Regions from separate parts of the Bacillus sp. FAU20 genome, predicted to be linked through region 2. Evidence: riboswitches for the same ligand, from Rfam matches in the RefSeq annotation. Region 2 holds a riboswitch; each other region holds the start of a gene.
The links. Region 2 has a riboswitch for S-adenosylmethionine ahead of AC0OM3_RS22095 (ECF-type riboflavin transporter substrate-binding protein). Riboswitches for the same ligand answer to the same signal wherever they lie in the genome.

Region 1 (5,903 bases), on a different contig from region 2:
AATAAAACGCCCAATGGTAAATTGTAAATTAGATGCTGCCATATACTGTCCTCTAGAATTTTCAGGTGCATATCTACTGACAAAACTATGTACAACTGGCGAACGAATCAATTCCCCAATAGTTAATATTGCCATAAAGCCAAATAGTAGCCATATATTCGTTGTTAACCCTATTAAAAACATACCCATTCCAAATAATATATTAGAGACAATTAAAACGTTTCGGTCGCTCCAATTCTCAAAATATTTTGCAACAGGTAAAGAACATAAAACAAACAAAATGCCATTTAACCCCATCATCCATCCGAAAATTTCAGTATTACTCAAAGAGAATGAACCAGTACTCCATGAGAAAAGAGATTGAGTTGGTACAAATTCCTTTACATATAATGCAAGATAAAGATCTAGCTGCATGAAAGCTATCATAATCAAAACTCCCGCAAATATGTAAAGAGAGAAAATTTTATCACTAAAAATTTTCATATAATTATTCCATTGTTCTTTAAAGATTTTTGATATTGGATTGTTATCTCCATCATTTTTAGAAGCTTCGGGCAGCGTTTCTCTAATTATGAAATAGATTGCTATAAAATAAATAAATGTAACAATTGTACAAGTCCATAACAATTCACTTCGATAATGAAAGAAGAAAAATGAACCTAACACTGGTCCAAATACAGCACCAATATTATTTGCTGTAACAAAAGTGGCAAAGACCACCCTTCTATCCTTTTCTGGCACTATATCAGCTATCATTGCAGAACTTGCTGGACTGTATATTGCCCCGCTAATTCCAATACCGATATAGGCTAAATAATTAATCCAATGTGAATGAGATAAAGCAAAAACTGCAAACATTGCTACTTGTATGATTGTGCCTAATAGCATGACAGGTCGACGCCCTAATCGATCAGCTAAATATCCACCTAACAAATTACCTATTATGCCTACAAGAGGTATAATTGCCATTAAAATTCCGCCAATTGCTTTACCAAAAGCATCGCTATAGTATATTGCCATAAACGGAAAATACATCCAAAACAATGTATTGAACATAGTTTCGCCAATCAATCTAGTTTTTAAATTTTTGTCCCAAGATAACCATTTCAACGTAATACATCCCCTATTTTAACTTTTCAAATATTCACTATACATTCTATAAACTGTCAGTCCAAGGGAAATATAATAACATAAAGTGAATTTATTTTACAAATTAATATAGAAATATAAATTTTAATTACAACACATTCTCTAGTTATTATCCTTTAATGCAATTTGAACTCACAGATCACCGTTACTATTAAACTAGACTAGACCAGATTCAAGATATCACTAAAGAAATAAATGATTCATAAATAGAAAAGAACATTGATTTTTCAATGTTCTTTTCTATTATTTCTGCATATGAATTAGATTTATATTCGAAAAAGCGCCTTACCCCTGATTCCTCTGTGCCTCTCTAAACTCCTCCTTCACCTTCTCTAACAACCCTTCTTCCGTAATTAATCGATACGCCGTATTTGCTAATGCTTTTGCCGATGTAATTAATGCTTTATCTCCAAGTTCTGAACGTGCTGCTTCTCTAAATTCATTCGTATGTGCAATTAAATCATCTGGTCCGATTTTAATGTACGGATGAATTGTCGGTACGACTTGACTTACGTTTCCTGCGTCGGTTGAACCGATCCCTACTCTTTCTTTACGGTTTACATCTTCACCTAATAGTTCTAGTTCTTCCGCTACGATATCGTTATATGTTTTTGTTACGAGTAATTCATCGATTTCATTTTGGAATTGATGGATTTTTACTTTTGCACCTGTTGCTAACGCTGCTCCCTCAGCAATGTTTCTTACTTTTTCTGTTACTTCCGCGCATCTTTTTCGCGTTGCTGCACGGATGAAGAACCTTGCTGAGGCGTAGTCAGGAATAATGTTAGGTGCTTTTCCGCCTTCTGTAATAACGCCATGAATTTTCACATCTGACGGAAGTTGTTGGCGAAGTGCGTTAATACCGTTATAGAGCTGAATAACCGCATCTAATGCGTTAATTCCTTCTTCTGGTGAAGCTGCGGCGTGAGCTGTTTTTCCGTAAAAATGAAAATCAAGTGGATCGACTGCTAGTGAAGGGCTTGTTGTCGCTGTTTTTCCGCTCGGATGAATCATAAGTGCCGCATCAATGTCTTTAAATAAACCAGCTTTTACATAACTCGCTTTCGCACTACCGTTTGGCCCTCCTTCTTCAGCTGGTGTTCCAAACACGACAACTTCCCCGCCAATTTCTTCAAGCGTTTCTGATAATGCGATCGCTGCTGCAACGCTAATGGTGCCGATTAAATTGTGACCACACGCATGACCGAGTCCTGGTAAAGCGTCATACTCAGCTAAAAATGCGATTGCCGCTCCTTGTTTTCCAGAGCTTTTTCGCGCGATAAATCCCGTTTCATGTCCAGCTATATTGTGCTGCAGTTGAAATCCTGCACTACCCAGTAATAAACTTAACGTTCTTGATGCATAAAACTCTTGGTTACCAATCTCCGGATTCGCATGAATATCATGACTTGTGTCTATGTACTTTTCCTTATTTCTTTCGATACTCTCTTTAATTGTTTTTCTTTGTGACGCTACTCCTGTCGCTCCCATTGTTCTTCCTCCTTTTATTTTCACATAAAAAAGCCTCTTTCTAAAAGATAGAAAGAGGCTTCTGTATATACAGTCAAAATGAGCTTCTTTCTTATCTTTCAAGTTACCTTGCTGGAATTGGCACAGTATTCATAACGAATCCGCTGCCGAGGTGTCATAGGGCCAGTCCCTCAACCTCTCGTGATAAGAATTTTCATAAAATTATATTAAATTACATTCATTCTAAGTTCATTCCGATTAAAAGTCAAGGAATTCCTATCCGAATTTACCGAATATCTAAAAATCCTTTTAATACACCAATTGTTTCTGGTGCTTGCAGTCTTGCACATACGTACGGAAATTCCGTACTACCTTCAAACATCATTTGAGATGTAAGCGGTGCACCTGCCCAGAAGATTTCATCATCAATTACTAAGAATGGGAATGCTTTATTTTGTCTTTGTAACTTTACATTTTTCAGTGGAACTGGTCCATCACTATAAACTGTTATTTGCGCATTTGTACGCATTAACGCTTGCCATACTCGCTTATCCACTTGTTTTGTACTTGGAAGTGAAATAATAATTTTTCGTTTTGCGGCTAAAATATCTTTTAATAACCCTTTCGTTTCCTCAAGATTCATTTCCATAAACCAGCGTAAACGTTTTGAAATTTTCCGTTCCCACAATTGTCTTGATGTCGTGCGATCATACACATCTCCGTGACGTTCTATATGAGCTGTTAATTGTGATAATGCTTGTTTTCTCGAAAGGTTTTTACGCATATAATGGCAATCTGATAATTGAATGAACTTCCCTCTCGCCCTTGTCACTGCTACATTGACGAGGCGATGGTTTTTGTGATCAAAGAATAATACGCCAGGTCGTTCTTGCGGATAACTGTCAACCGTATCAAAGATCATCATATCTCTTTCAGAACCTTGGAACTTATGAACTGTTGCCGCTAATACTGGTATGTTTTGATATTTCGTTCTCTGCAACATTTCTCTAATACACGTCGATAAAAAGCGTGACTGCGCCCTGTAAGGTGTCACAACACCAATCGATTGAACACCATCTAACAATCCGATTAACATCATTTGCATTGCTACTAAACCAGACATAATGTTAAAACGTGAACCAGATGCAGCGTCTTTTAAAGAAAAGGCTCCCATTAAGCTCGTATCGAATAAAACACTCGCCTCATTTGCGAACGGCTGCAATTGCGCAAGTTCTTTACGCTCTGAAACAGACGGATGATCGTATACTCTATTTTTATAAATAAACGAATTCGTAAACTTCGATATATCCGCATGCATACGTCTTTGTTCCTGCAACATAAATAGGTTCGGATGTGCTTCTGATTTATTAACAGACTCAACAATCCCAGCATGGTAAAACATATCTTCCCCGAGCCATTTGCGAACAAGTTCATGGTTCGCCATCGCAATTGGAGGTAATTGTAAAAAGTCGCCACAAACGACGATACGTTTTCCAAGTGAAGCAGCTAATGCGATTTGCGGAACATATGCCATACTCACTTCATCTACGACAACTAAATCAAATGTACGCTCATAAATCAGTGAATCAATGGCACATTTCGATAAAGTCGCGCCGATTACTTTCGCATTTTCAATGTATTCTTTTTCTACTTCTTTAATTTTTGCTTTTTGCTTTCGAAGGTCACTTTCAATCTCTTGTATACGCTTCTTATCAGCAGAAGTCGCTTTATGCGATAAAATCTTTTCGCGAAGATCTTGTCGTGTTTCTTCTAAATAGAGTCTTTCTTCTCCCCAAGATCCGTTCGTCGTTTCAACTAACTTCGACGCAAGTAACGTTTCATGATTTCGTATATGTTCATGCTGACTATAACCGTAACGAACAATTTCGCCAGGCGTCCATTTCTTTTTCTTTTCAATTTGTTTCGTTACTTCACTCATTAATACGTCTACTGCCGCATTACTATGTGCTAACACAAGTACCGACTTTCCTTTTTGATAATGCGCCGAAATAATACGTGATAAATTGTAAGACTTCCCTGTTCCAGGTGGTCCCCACACGTACGTCGTCGGATTGTAAAATGAACGATACGCCAATTCATTTTTTGGATTTTTCATCTTCTCAATATGTTTCGGACTGCTCGTCCCATCAACAAGACGCTTTATACGATTACGTTTCAGCTTATCTTTACGTGCTTCTTTCAATCGCTCTTGCAGCTGCTCTAAAAGCTGCCACGGTTCACTGTATAAAACAGCTTCTCGTATTTCACCTTGTATATAATCATTTAATTTCAATTCTATTTCTAATCCGTGTACAGATAATACTTCCCCTGTCGCTTCCTCACCATCGAACTCAATTCGAATCGGTGAACCTTCAGGTAAGCTTACTTCCGAAATAAGCTGAAATACATATACTGTACTTTCATAATCTGTATATAAAAAACGACCATTCATGATAGAAATTTTACTACCACCTATCGTTTTCCAATGTTTAATTTCATATGCTAATGCATAATGCCACTCTTTCATCGTTTCCGATAATGAAGGAGTTTGAGTAGGTGTATTCATCGTATAATCTCCTTCCTTCTCCCCAAACATACTTTCTCACTATACCATATAACACGCTAAAATTTGTAAGGTTTTTATCTTGCTTATTTTCTTAATTTTCAATATTATATTGTATATAATTTTCAGAAAGAAGGAATCTACATGCCTGTTAGAAGAATAGAACACGTCGGACTTATGGTTGCAAACTTAGAAACATCTATTTCATTTTATGAAGAAGTAGTTGGCTTACAGCTCATTAAACGTATGGGGCACCCGAATCCAGACTTAAAACTCGCTTTTTTAGGTGTAGAAGAATCGAAGGAAACGATACTAGAACTCATTGAAGGCTACAACTCTTCTCTTCCGGCAGAAGGAAAAGTACATCACATTTGCTTTAAAGTGGATTCATTAGAAGATGAAATCGAAAGAATACAGCAACACGGCGTAACCTTTTTATTAGGAGAAGAAATTGAAACATTACCAGATGGAACACGTTACTTATTCTTCGCTGGTCCTGATGGAGAATGGATTGAGTTTTTTGAAACCGAGAGATAAAGCAAACCTTTATTTTGCGGAATAGAAAAGGAGCCGGAATTACGGTCCTTGTTTTTAACCAGTAACAATGAAACATACCTCCAACCTAAGAATTTACCAAGATTAAAAATACAATCATTTTGTTAGGAGGAGAGAATGGGAAATACAGTCTTTATTCTTGTTTTTTGGATACTGATACTATTTC
Region 2 (5,903 bases):
TTCACGTTTCGCCTTACTTGTATAAAACCATGTACGTTTATCCTTCTTTCCAAATCCTCTTAAATCCATTGCATTTGAAACCGTATCTATTCTTTCTAGAGAATGAATGATTAGTGGCCAGAAAATTAAAACACGGTTCTTCATACGAACCCATAAACTTGCTTCTCCTTTTTCAAAAGCCACTCCTCTCGCTTCTTGCGCGTGTTTAATAATTTTATACTCAGACTGGATGTCAGGAATATAACGTAGTGCAATATTTATTGCATAAGTAATCTTATAATGAATACCCAGTTTACTTAAGTTACTTACAAATTCACTTGGATCTGTCGTGTAAATAAAAAGAAGTGTAAATGGTAATAACGTAAAATACTTTAATGAAAGTGTAGCTGCATAAAATAATGTTTCATATGTAATCGTTGCATATCCAACATGTAAAAACACGGTATATGATTCAGTTAATTCAGATCCATGAGTTGGTGTAATCAATAAAATCATGACAGAGTTTAATAAACTAAATGTAAATATGACACTAAAAACAATTAAAATTTTACGAAATGGAATTTTAGCAATGCTGAGCCCGATACACCCAATAATAAATAATATTAGTAACACCCGAAAATCAAAAAACAAAAAAGTAAGCGTCATACAAAAAATAAATAAAAACAATTTCACTACCCCATCCATACGATGAAAATATGTACTATGCACCTTCCTCCCTCCTATTACTGTCTAAATAAAGCTCCATAAATTTTTCTGGACATGCAATCCCACTAAATTTAACAAGCTTGGTTAAAGAACTCTCTCTTAAGTTGGCTCTTTGTAACGTTTCTTGATCGCCTAATACATCAAACACTGTATTATCCGCAATAATTTTCCCTTCATGTAGAACTACTGCACGGTCTGCATATTCTAGTACGAGATTCATATCATGAGTGATAAAAACAAATGAAATACCCTTTTTAGCTAGGTTTTTAATAAAAGACATAAATTGTTTATAGTGATAATAATCTTGTCCCGCTGTCGGTTCATCTAATATGATAAGTTTAGGATTTGTTGTTAATACAGATGCGATTGTTAATCTCTTTTTTTGCCCATAGCTTAGTGCTTGAATTGGCCAATTACGAAATGGATATAAACCACAAATTTTTAAAGTTCCTTCTACTCTATTCTTAATTTCTTCCTTAGAAAAATTATGTAATGTTAATGTAAATGAAACTTCTTCAAAAACAGTAGGCTGTGTAATCATATGATTTGGATTTTGCATCACGTAAGATATGATTTCCCCACGTTTACGAATAGACCAAGAACTAATATCTTCACCTTTTAACAAGATTTTCCCATTTTTCATTTTGTTTATGCCTATAAGACTATGAGCTAATGTTGATTTCCCTGCTCCATTATGTCCTAACAGTGCCACAATTTCTCCTTCATATATTGAAAGGTTTACATTTTCTAATACTTTTTGTTTATTAGAGTATGAAAATGATAAATTCTCCACTTTAAGTAATTCCTTGTTTTTAGTATTCCCTTTTAATATGACTTGTTTCTCCATCCACTCTTTTATAACGTTGCTTACCTTTTCTTTTTGAAGGTTTTCCATTGGATATATTACGTCATTATTACTATCAAAATGTAATCTCTTTAATGCTTCGATGTAAATAGGCTCTCTTAAGCCGATACGTGGTAATATATTTGACGCTAAGATTTCTTTTGGTGTTCCTATCGCAATGACTTTACCTTCATCAATTAATATAACTTTGTCTAAATCCAGTTTTAAAATTTCTTCTATCCTATGTTCGATAATAACAATCGTTTTATTATATTGTTCATGTATATCTTTCATAAGTTCTATCGTATGTATGGCGCTTAGTGGATCTAAGTTTGCTAACGGTTCATCGAACAATAATATATCCGCATTTGTTGTTAATAAACCAGCAAGGGAAACTGTTTGCTTTTGACCTCCTGATAATTCATGTGGACTTTGTTTATGAAACGTATGCATCTTCACCTTTCTTAATGAGTCCGAAACAATCTTTTTCATATCATCTTGCTTTACACATTCATTTTCTAAATAAAAAGCTACATCTTCTTCTACTGTCAGACCAATAAATTGAGCATCTTGATCTTGCAAAATTGTTCCTACCTGTTTACTTTGTTCAAAAATACTTCCTTCCCTCGGGTCTTTACCGGCAATTAAAACGTTACCTGTACTAGTCCCTTCGTAAGAAAATGGGATTAGCCCATTTATACAATGAGCTAATGTCGACTTGCCTGAACCACTTCGTCCAGCAATTAGCACTTTTTCCCCAGGGTATATATGAAAGGTAATATCACTTAAAGTAGGCTGCGCAGCATGCCAATATTGAAAGGTGAATTGTTCAAACGAAATAATTGGTTGCATGTTAACATCCCTACTTTTCAATTTTTAAATGTGTATGTTTCTTATTGGATTTCGCCAAACCAATTGTAAGTGGCAATCCAAGTACTAAGAAAACGATGACATCGGAAATTGTTGCGCCTAATACTTGTATAACAATTTTGTCAAATGGTTCTCCCATCACAATAATATCGAATGCCCCAGCAAATATAATAGCAATGACAATACCAACTAGCCCAGTAATTGCTAAATAAGAAATATCCCCCTTGTTAAACGACCCGTTTTTCACACTAAAACCAACTCTTCTTTGAATAAGCCCCATTGAAAAACCAATAATTCCTGAACTAATAACCCAGCCCCACCAAATCCCCCATCCAGCAATCGTATCTGTTACGGTATGACCGATAAGTCCGATTAACAGTCCTGCCACTGGACCAAATAATGCTCCAAAAACAGTTAATATAGCTAATGCTGGTTTAATAAATGTATTCGGTGCAATAGAAAATCCCCAAAGCCCTAATATCCCGTATAATGCTGCTCCAATACCGATTGCTACTACTAACTTTGTTGATAATTTGTTCATGACAATTCCCCTCTCATATTAGTCAACTTTTATTACTCTATATTTAATTTAAAAATGAATTATGCATCGACACTCTCTTTCTATACAACAAAAAAATGACCTCTTACATAAGAGGTCATTTTCTGTCACGTTCAAGAATCCTCTTATCTTTCAAAAAACACATCGTGTCCTCTGCGGAATTAGCACCTTCCTATAAAATTGCATAGGGGTTGCTGAGGTTTCTTAGGGCCGTTCCCTCCACCTCTCTGGATAAGTATTAATTTGTAATTCGTATTATGGCACTAAAGAATGTAAATTTCAACACTTTTCTTACTATTTTTATTTTTTGTTAAATAGATCATTTAAATCATTGTATTCTTATCGGAATTATGAAATAATAAATTCAAAATCGTTTCGGGAGGAATGCATTATGAAAGTTATTGGTTTGATTGGAGGATTAAGTTGGGAATCTACATCTTTATACTATAAACATATTAATACACTTACACTCTCTCAATACGATCAAAATGCAAAGTTAGTTTTATATAGTATGGACTTTGGTGAAGTAACTACTTTATTACAAAACCATCAATATGAAGAAGTGAAAAATGAACTAGTTACAGTTGCAAAGAAAGTTGAAAAATCTGGGGCTGAATGTTTATTAATGTGTTCAAATACCGTACATCTATTTGCCGAGGAAGTAGAACAAGCAATATCTATCCCGCTTCTTCACATTGGTGATGTAAGTGCTAAAGAAATGGTAGAACAGAATATAAAACGTATCGGACTATTAGGAACAAAACAAACGATGGAGCAAGATTTCTATAAATCACGATTAGCGAAATATAACATTGAGACAATTATCCCAAATGACGAGGAAAGAACTTTTATCCACCATGTCATATTAGATGAATTAAGTAGAGGGATCATTTCAGAAACATCTAAAGAAAAGCTATTACAAATTACAAAATCATTAATTCAAAACGGCGCTGAAGGTATATTATTAGGCTGTACTGAAATACCTTTACTCATCTCCCAAAATGATCTCACTGTTCCCGTTTTTGATACTGCTTTTTTACATGCAAATACTGCTGTACAATTTGCTGGATAAGAATATACAAGCATAAAGGTGAGAACCTCTATGCTTGTATACAGTTACGACTATTTATCCCGCTATTTATGGGTAGTAAAATCCCTATCGATTAAAGTTTTACTTTATTTAAAAGAGATTCAATAACTGCAATTGCTTCTTTTGAACCACCACATTCTAAAAAGCTATCATTAAGTTTTCTTATACCATGTTTATACTTTTCATTTGAAAGAACATCTGTTACGGCCTCTTTTAAAGTGTGCACATTAACATGTTCTTTCAATAGTCTATGTGCCGCTTCAAGCTCAGTTAATCTTTGCGCTATCATTGGCTGGTCTTTATCATGCGGTATTATTACAAATGGGACATTATAATGAATGGCATCGTGTACGCTATTCATACCACCATGTGTAATAAAAACATCTGCTTCATTTAATATTTCTGATTGAGGTACGTATGGAGCAATTATAAAATTATCTGGTGCTTTCTTAATTTTAGAAATATCATTTCTATCACCAATTGCCATTACAACTATCCCATCAAAATCTGAAAAAGTATCAATACAAGTATTAAAGAATGGTTCGAGTCCTTCAAGCAGTGTTCCCATTGAAATATAAATAACTTTCTTTTCTTTAAGTGATTCCAATGGAAACTTTATATTTGTTTTACGCTTTGAAATACTCGGTCCAATAAAAATGTTATTTTCTTCGAATGATTCGCTATTAGGTTGGAAATAACGACTTGTGTATACGAGACAAACATCACCCTTATTATTCATAAATTGAAGATTATTGTTTGGTTTTACTCCAAATTCATGTTCCATCTGGTTTAATAATTTTTCAGAGATCTTCTCTGGTTGGAATGGTATATCTGCATTTGGATGAAAAGGTAATGTCTTCAAAAACTCTGAAGGAATTAAAAATATAGGTGAGGACACTACACCTGGAACTTTTAAATACTCCTTTACTAACTCTCCCGCACCAAATATATCATAAATTACGAAATCAAAATTTATGCTTTCACTTAATTGTTTCGTAATTTCTAATATATATAAAGAAGTTTGAACATGCACATGAAAGAAAGCATTTAACCCAGATGAGGTTTCAGCATCAATAGAAATCCCCTTTAATAGATCCGGATGAGTATGTACAGTAGCTCCTAAATCTTCAATTCTACCCTTAAAGTTTGCCGTTGTAATATAATGTACATTATCCCCTCGTTCAGTAAAGGCTTTTACTAAATTTAATGTAGGGTTTACATGTCCCTCTGCTGGAAAATTAACTACTAAAATATTTAGCACTTATTCCTCACTCCTTACATTTCACTATTTTAATTAAGCATACTGTTATTTGTACATGTAATCGTCCCCTAATAGTCCTAATGTGCTTGCAACATTATGTTGATAAATAATTTTCAGTCATCAACATAAAAAAAGGCATCTACCTATGTAGATGCCTAACCGTGATAAGGAGTGTTCTGTGAGGTTAGAACAAGCTTTTCTGCTTGTCCTATGCTATCAATATATGATTTATTTTACAAAACGTGAATCGTTAATAGAATTATTTTAGCTCATTAAAATAAAAAAAGAGTTATTAATAAATATAATCTCAATTATTATTATGATGTAGCTACCTATGTTCCTCCAATATTTTAGAATAAACAGCTTCATATATACCTCATTTCTAATCTATTCCCAGATAAAAACGCCTCTAGTTCACATGAATGCTAGAGACGTTTCGTCCATTTTAATTCTCTTTAGAGTCATCTGTTTTTGGCGCTTCACCAGTTAATCGCTTATTTTTCAAATCAAAATAAGCATCTAAAACTTCTTTTCCAATATCGGAGTTAATGCCTGATTTATCATTTTTAACCCA
Region 3 (5,903 bases), on a different contig from region 2:
AATTTACATGAAAAAAGTGAATTACCCTTAAAAAAATTCTTTAATACAAGTGGAATGCGTTACCGTGAACTTGGTCTGAAAGATAAGTTGAAAGATGCAAGCGAAGACGAAATGTACGAGCTTTTAGCATCTGATGGCATGTTGATTAAACGTCCAATTGTAACAGATGGAACGAATGTAACACTTGGTTTTAACGAAGAGCAGTTTGAAAGTGTGTGGAAAAAGTACCAATAAGGTATTTTTACATAATTAATACATTCACTGGAGGTACAGTCATGAGCATTCCAAATAATTTACGTTACTCTGAAGAACACGAATGGGTAAAAACTGAAGGTAATGAAGTTGTTATCGGTATCACTCACTTTGCACAAGGTGAGCTAGGCGATATCGTATTCGTTGAACTTCCTGAAGTAGGTGCAACAATCGAAGCTGACGAGCCATTCGGAAGCGTAGAATCTGTTAAAACAGTTTCTGAGTTATACGCACCTGTAAGCGGTAAAGTTGTAGCAGTAAACGAAGAATTAAGTGACCAACCAGAACTTGTTAACGAATCTCCATACGAGGGTGCATGGATGGTTAAAGTTGAACTTTCTGATGCAAGCCAAGTTGAGAAGTTATTAACTGCAGAAAAATATGCAGAAATGACAAATCAAGACTAATTTAGTCGACTAAAGGACAGCCTTTGTGCTGTCTTTTTTTATTTTGTGTGAAATAATGAAAGTCAAGTTATATGTAAATAAATAAGCTATTATGAGAAAAACTGTTTTGTGGTAAGGTTTCATAAGTCTTCACAATCTGAACGAGCCGCTTACGCTTTTCTTTTGCAAAAATAAACAGGAAACAACATGAAAATAACGAATATACTATATACTAAGTTCAAGGTTATATAGTATATGGTGATCGGGTGATGACATATGATTTATGTAGAAAAAGTCATTATTGTAGAAGGTACATCAGATAGAAGAAAGATTGAATCTATTATTCGTGAACCGGTGGAAATTGTTTGTACAAATGGTACAATTGGTTTGTCGAAAATGGATGAGCTCGTTGATCAGTTTTTTGATAAGGAAGTGTATGTGCTAGTGGATGCTGATGATGCTGGAGAAAAGTTAAGGAAACAATTTCGAAAAGAATTTCCGCAAGCCGAGCATATCTATATTGATCGCTCGTACCGAGAAGTGGCAACTGCGCCATCTACACACTTAGCAAATGTATTATGGGGAGCCGACATTGACGTTTATACAGAATATTTACGGTAAGGAATGATAGAAGTGATTGATTGGACAGGAGCCGAAGCTACAGCCCTAATAGAGAACGAAGAAAAAACAGTATTATATGTATATACTCCAATGTGTGGAACATGCCAATTAGCAAAAAAGATGTTAACAGTCGTTGAGATGACAATTGAAGGCCTCAAAATTGGGATGTTAGATTTAAATTATGCTCCGCATTTAGCGAAAGAGTATGGGATTGAAAGTGTACCTTGTTTACTTGTTTTTGAAAATGGGACACTGATGAAGAAGATATACGCATTTCATTCGGTTGAATATTTATATACGGAATTAAAGTAGGCGGCAAAATTTTTGCCGCCTCGACATATTTCTTGGGAAATATGTCGAGATGCAGGGTGGATACAGTATTTGTCGAGCGAAAATAACAGGATTGCTCTTTAGTGAGAGGGAATGGTATGTAATAGAAAGTGATATGAAGGATGTGATTTAAGGTGAAATTATATTCTTTGCTTCAATCATTTGTAAATTACGCTAATGGTCAATATCATTTAGAGCCGCTTTTAAGAAAAGAAGAAAAAACTGTTAATTTCCGCTTTGGAGATGAAAGTTGTTCGTTACAAATTTCAAGAGATTATATAGAACTGCTACATGAGGAAATAGGGACGGAGCAAATTGTTTGTGTAGATGAAGAAGATGTAAAACAATTGGTAAACGGCAATGTACGATTGCAAATGTTAATGAACGATGGACGTGTACAATATTCGGGAACGTATCGAACGATGCTATTAGTCGAATCGATGTTTCATATATGTAAACCGATGTCAGTAGGTGCTTAAAATTCTGAAGGTTCATTTTTTACGAAAATTTCTGTTGACATGGTGTTTAGATATTGATACAATTCAATTCATAAAATATAGACAATTTCATAAATTACAAATCAGACGAAAATTGAATCTGATTTCTCTTATCAAGAGAGGTGGAGGGACTGTGCCCTGTGAAGCCCGGCAACCGTCAACTTATGTTGAAATGGTGCCAATTCCTGCAAAGCAAATGCTTTGAGAGATGAGAGAGAGGGATAATGTTGTTATATACGCACATAAACCTTTCTGCTTCTCTAAAGCAGAAAGGTTTTTTTATTGTTTGAATGTGGAGGACATTCAAATAATAAAGATAGTGATAACGGTGGACTACGCGCATTAAACATAAAAAATTGCGGAGTCAATCCAAAATCTTTATGAAATCTAGCTTCAGCGGCTAGAACAGTCGCTTGCGCTTTTTATTTAAAAAAGGGGTGAACATCATGATTCTATTAGAGAATGTAAAGAAAATATATAAGGCGAAAAGCGGTGATGTCACTGCTGTAGATAACGCCAATTTAAAAATAGAAAAAGGCGAAATATTTGGTGTTATCGGATATAGCGGCGCTGGAAAAAGTTCTTTAATTAGATTGTTTAATCAGTTAGAGAAACCGACTTCTGGCCAAATTACAATTGCCAATCGTGTTATATCAGCAATTACAGGAAGTGAACTTCGTAAGGCAAGGCAAGAAATCGGAATGATTTTTCAGCACTTTAACTTACTTTGGTCACGAACTGTACGTGAAAATATAGAGTTTCCACTTGAAATTGCAGGTGTTGATAAAGCGAAGAGAAGAAAACGTGTTGATGAATTAATTCATCTTGTTGGATTAGAAGGGAGAGGAGACGCGTACCCATCTCAGCTAAGCGGAGGACAAAAGCAACGCGTCGGGATTGCAAGAGCTTTAGCTAACAATCCACAAGTGCTTTTATGTGATGAAGCAACGTCAGCTCTTGATCCAGAAACGACAGATCAAATTTTGGATTTACTATTAGACATTAATAAGCGCCTTGGTTTAACAATTGTACTCATTACACATGAGATGCACGTGATTCGAAAGATATGTAACCGAGTGGCGGTAATGGAGAGAGGAAAGATTGTAGAAACAGGTCCAGTACTTGATGTATTCCGTAATCCGAAGCAAGATATTACGAAACGATTTGTACAGCAGTTAACAGATTCTGAAGATACAAATGAAACGATTGAAAGTTTAATTGAAAAATATCCAGATGGAAAAGTAATTCGTTTGCAATTTATCGGTGAGGCTGTAGAAAGACCAGTGCTTCAACGATTAATGCAACGCAGTGATATAGAAGTTAGCATTTTGCAAGGGAATATCGCACAAACGAATAACGGTTCTTACGGTAGTTTAGTTGTTCATTTAAATGGTGAGGAAATAGCGATCCAGCAAGCAATAGAAGGAATTCATCAAGATCAAGTAGAGCTGGAGGTGATTGCACATGGATAAGTTACTCGCAAATGTTGATTGGAATCAAATGTTAGAAGCAACTGGTGAAACGTTATATATGACGGCAATCGCAGCTCTTGCGACATTTGTTTTAGGACTAATTTTAGGATTGTTACTCTTCATGACAGCGAAAGATAATTTATGGGAAAACAAATCAATTAATACGGTGATTGGAGCATTCGTAAATATATTCCGTTCTATACCATTCATCATTTTAATTATTTTATTAATCCCATTCACAAAGATTCTTCTTGGAACAATTCTTGGAGCAAGTGCAGCATTGCCAGCTTTAATTATTGGAGCGGCACCATTCTACGCGAGAATGGTTGAAATCGCACTTCGCGAAATTGATAAAGGTGTAATTGAAGCTTCAAAAGCAATGGGAGCGAAAACAAGCACAATTATTTTGAAAGTGTTAATTCCAGAATCGTTACCAGCATTAGTATCTGGTATTACTGTTACGACAATTGCTTTAGTAGGCTATACAGCAATGGCGGGAGTTGTTGGTGCTGGTGGCCTTGGAACACTTGCTTACTTAGAAGGATTCCAAAGAGGGAATAACGATGTAACAATCGTTGCGACAATTTGTGTATTACTAGTTGTATTTTTAATTCAGTGGATTGGTGATAGTTTAACGACTCGAATAGATAAACGGTAATAAAAAACGGGAGGATGTTTCAAATGAAAAAATTATTACTTACGGCACTTATTTCAACTTCAATTTTTGGGTTAGCTGCTTGTGGTGGGAAAGATAAAGATGAAAAGAAACTTGTTGTGGGTGCTTCTAACGTACCGCATGCTGAAATTTTAGAAAAAGCAAAACCGTTACTTGAGAAAAAAGGAATTGAATTAGAAGTCAAAAAGTTCCAAGATTACGTGTTGCCAAATAAATCGTTAGCGGATAAGGATTTAGATGCAAACTACTTCCAGCACATTCCGTATTTAGAGAAAGAAATTAAAGATAAAAAATATGATTTTGAAATAGCAGGAAAAATTCATTTAGAACCAATCGGTGTATATTCTCAAAAATATAAGAGCTTAAAAGAACTTCCAGACGGAGCGACAATCATTATGAGTAATTCCGTTACTGACCATGGACGTGGTTTAGCAATTTTACAAAAAGAAGGCATTTTAAAAATTAAAGACGGAGTAGATCCAGTTAGTGCAACTCCAAAAGATATTGCAGATAACCCGAAAAACTTAAAGTTTAAAACGGACATTGAGCCAGGTTTGTTACCACAAGTGTATAACAATAAAGAAGGCGACGCTGTTTTAATTAACTCGAACTATGCAATTGATGCAAAGTTAAATCCAGAAAAAGATGCAATTGCAATTGAAGGTGATGATTCACCGTACGCAAACGTATTAGTGGTTCGTAAAGGTGATAAAGATAAAAAAGAGATTAAAGAGCTTGTAGAAGTATTGCATTCTAAAGAAATCGAAGACTTTATTAATAAAGAATATAAAGGGGCAGTTGTTCCTGTAAAAGAATAATTGCTGAAAAGGCTGGTGTATGCCAGCCTTTTTTATAACTACATAACTATAGGGGAGAAGGGGACATCATATGAAAAAGATTTTATTGTCAGTTGTTACAGCGCTGTCTGTATTTACATTAGCTGCTTGCGGAGGAAAAGAAGAGAATAAGCTTGTTGTTGGAGCCTCTAACGTGCCGCACGCTGTTATTCTAGAGAAGGCACAGCCAATATTAGAGAAAAAAGGCATTAAGTTAGAGATTAAAAAGTTCCAGGATTATGTACTGCCAAATAAAGCGTTAGCGGATAAAGAAATTGATGCGAACTACTTCCAGCATATTCCGTACTTAGATAAAGAAATCCAAGAAAAGGGATATAAAATTGTAAACGCAGGAAAAATCCATTTAGAGCCGATGGGTATTTATTCTAAGAAATATAAAAGCTTAAAAGACTTACCAGATGGCGGAACAGTAATTATGAGTAATAACGTAGCGGAGCGAGGCCGTATGTTAGCATTGTTACAAAAAGGCGGAGTGATTAAGCTTAAAGATGGTGTAGATGTTGTTAAGGCAACCGTAAAAGATGTAGTCGAAAATCCGAAAAACTTAAAGTTTAAAACAGATGTAGAGCCTGGATTGTCACCAAAGCTGTATGAAAATAATGAAGGTGATGCTTTATTTATTAATTCAAACTATGCAATTGATGCAAAATTAAATCCAACAAAGGATGCAATTGCGATTGAAGGAGCAGACTCTCCGTATGCAAACATCATTGCAGTTCGTAAAGGTGATGAGAAGAAAAAAGAAATTAAAGAGCTAGTAGAAGTGCTACATTCAAAAGAAATTCAAGATTTTATTAATAAAGAATATAAAG

Region 1: another riboswitch for S-adenosylmethionine. It lies ahead of AC0OM3_RS09670 (M20 family metallopeptidase); the one in region 2 lies ahead of AC0OM3_RS22095 (ECF-type riboflavin transporter substrate-binding protein).
Region 3: another riboswitch for S-adenosylmethionine. It lies ahead of AC0OM3_RS20860 (methionine ABC transporter ATP-binding protein); the one in region 2 lies ahead of AC0OM3_RS22095 (ECF-type riboflavin transporter substrate-binding protein).

The regions. Positions count from the first base shown of each region.
Region 1 covers NZ_JBVYHY010000011.1:245,217-251,119, reverse strand. The annotation lists gene AC0OM3_RS09675 (MDR family MFS transporter) at 1-1,110, opposite strand, end outside; gene AC0OM3_RS09670 (M20 family metallopeptidase) at 1,435-2,640, opposite strand; SAM riboswitch class I at 2,729-2,830, opposite strand; gene AC0OM3_RS09665 (AAA domain-containing protein) at 2,906-5,215, opposite strand; gene AC0OM3_RS09660 (VOC family protein) at 5,327-5,719, shown strand; gene AC0OM3_RS09655 (hypothetical protein) at 5,855-5,903, shown strand, end outside.
Region 2 covers NZ_JBVYHY010000026.1:36,828-42,730, reverse strand. The annotation lists gene AC0OM3_RS22105 (energy-coupling factor transporter transmembrane component T family protein) at 1-708, opposite strand, end outside; gene AC0OM3_RS22100 (ABC transporter ATP-binding protein) at 701-2,401, opposite strand; gene AC0OM3_RS22095 (ECF-type riboflavin transporter substrate-binding protein) at 2,412-2,960, opposite strand; SAM riboswitch class I at 3,101-3,216, opposite strand; gene AC0OM3_RS22090 (aspartate/glutamate racemase family protein) at 3,370-4,050, shown strand; gene AC0OM3_RS22085 (macrolide family glycosyltransferase) at 4,142-5,329, opposite strand; gene AC0OM3_RS22080 (peptidoglycan D,D-transpeptidase FtsI family protein) at 5,775-5,903, opposite strand, start outside.
Region 3 covers NZ_JBVYHY010000024.1:97,713-103,615, forward strand. The annotation lists gene AC0OM3_RS20835 (arsenate reductase family protein) at 1-234, shown strand, start outside; gene gcvH (glycine cleavage system protein GcvH) at 276-659, shown strand; gene AC0OM3_RS20845 (toprim domain-containing protein) at 915-1,259, shown strand; gene AC0OM3_RS20850 (thioredoxin family protein) at 1,263-1,571, shown strand; gene AC0OM3_RS20855 (hypothetical protein) at 1,724-2,068, shown strand; SAM riboswitch class I at 2,194-2,301, shown strand; gene AC0OM3_RS20860 (methionine ABC transporter ATP-binding protein) at 2,533-3,558, shown strand; gene AC0OM3_RS20865 (methionine ABC transporter permease) at 3,551-4,216, shown strand; gene metQ (methionine ABC transporter substrate-binding lipoprotein MetQ) at 4,240-5,052, shown strand; gene metQ (methionine ABC transporter substrate-binding lipoprotein MetQ) at 5,123-5,903, shown strand, end outside.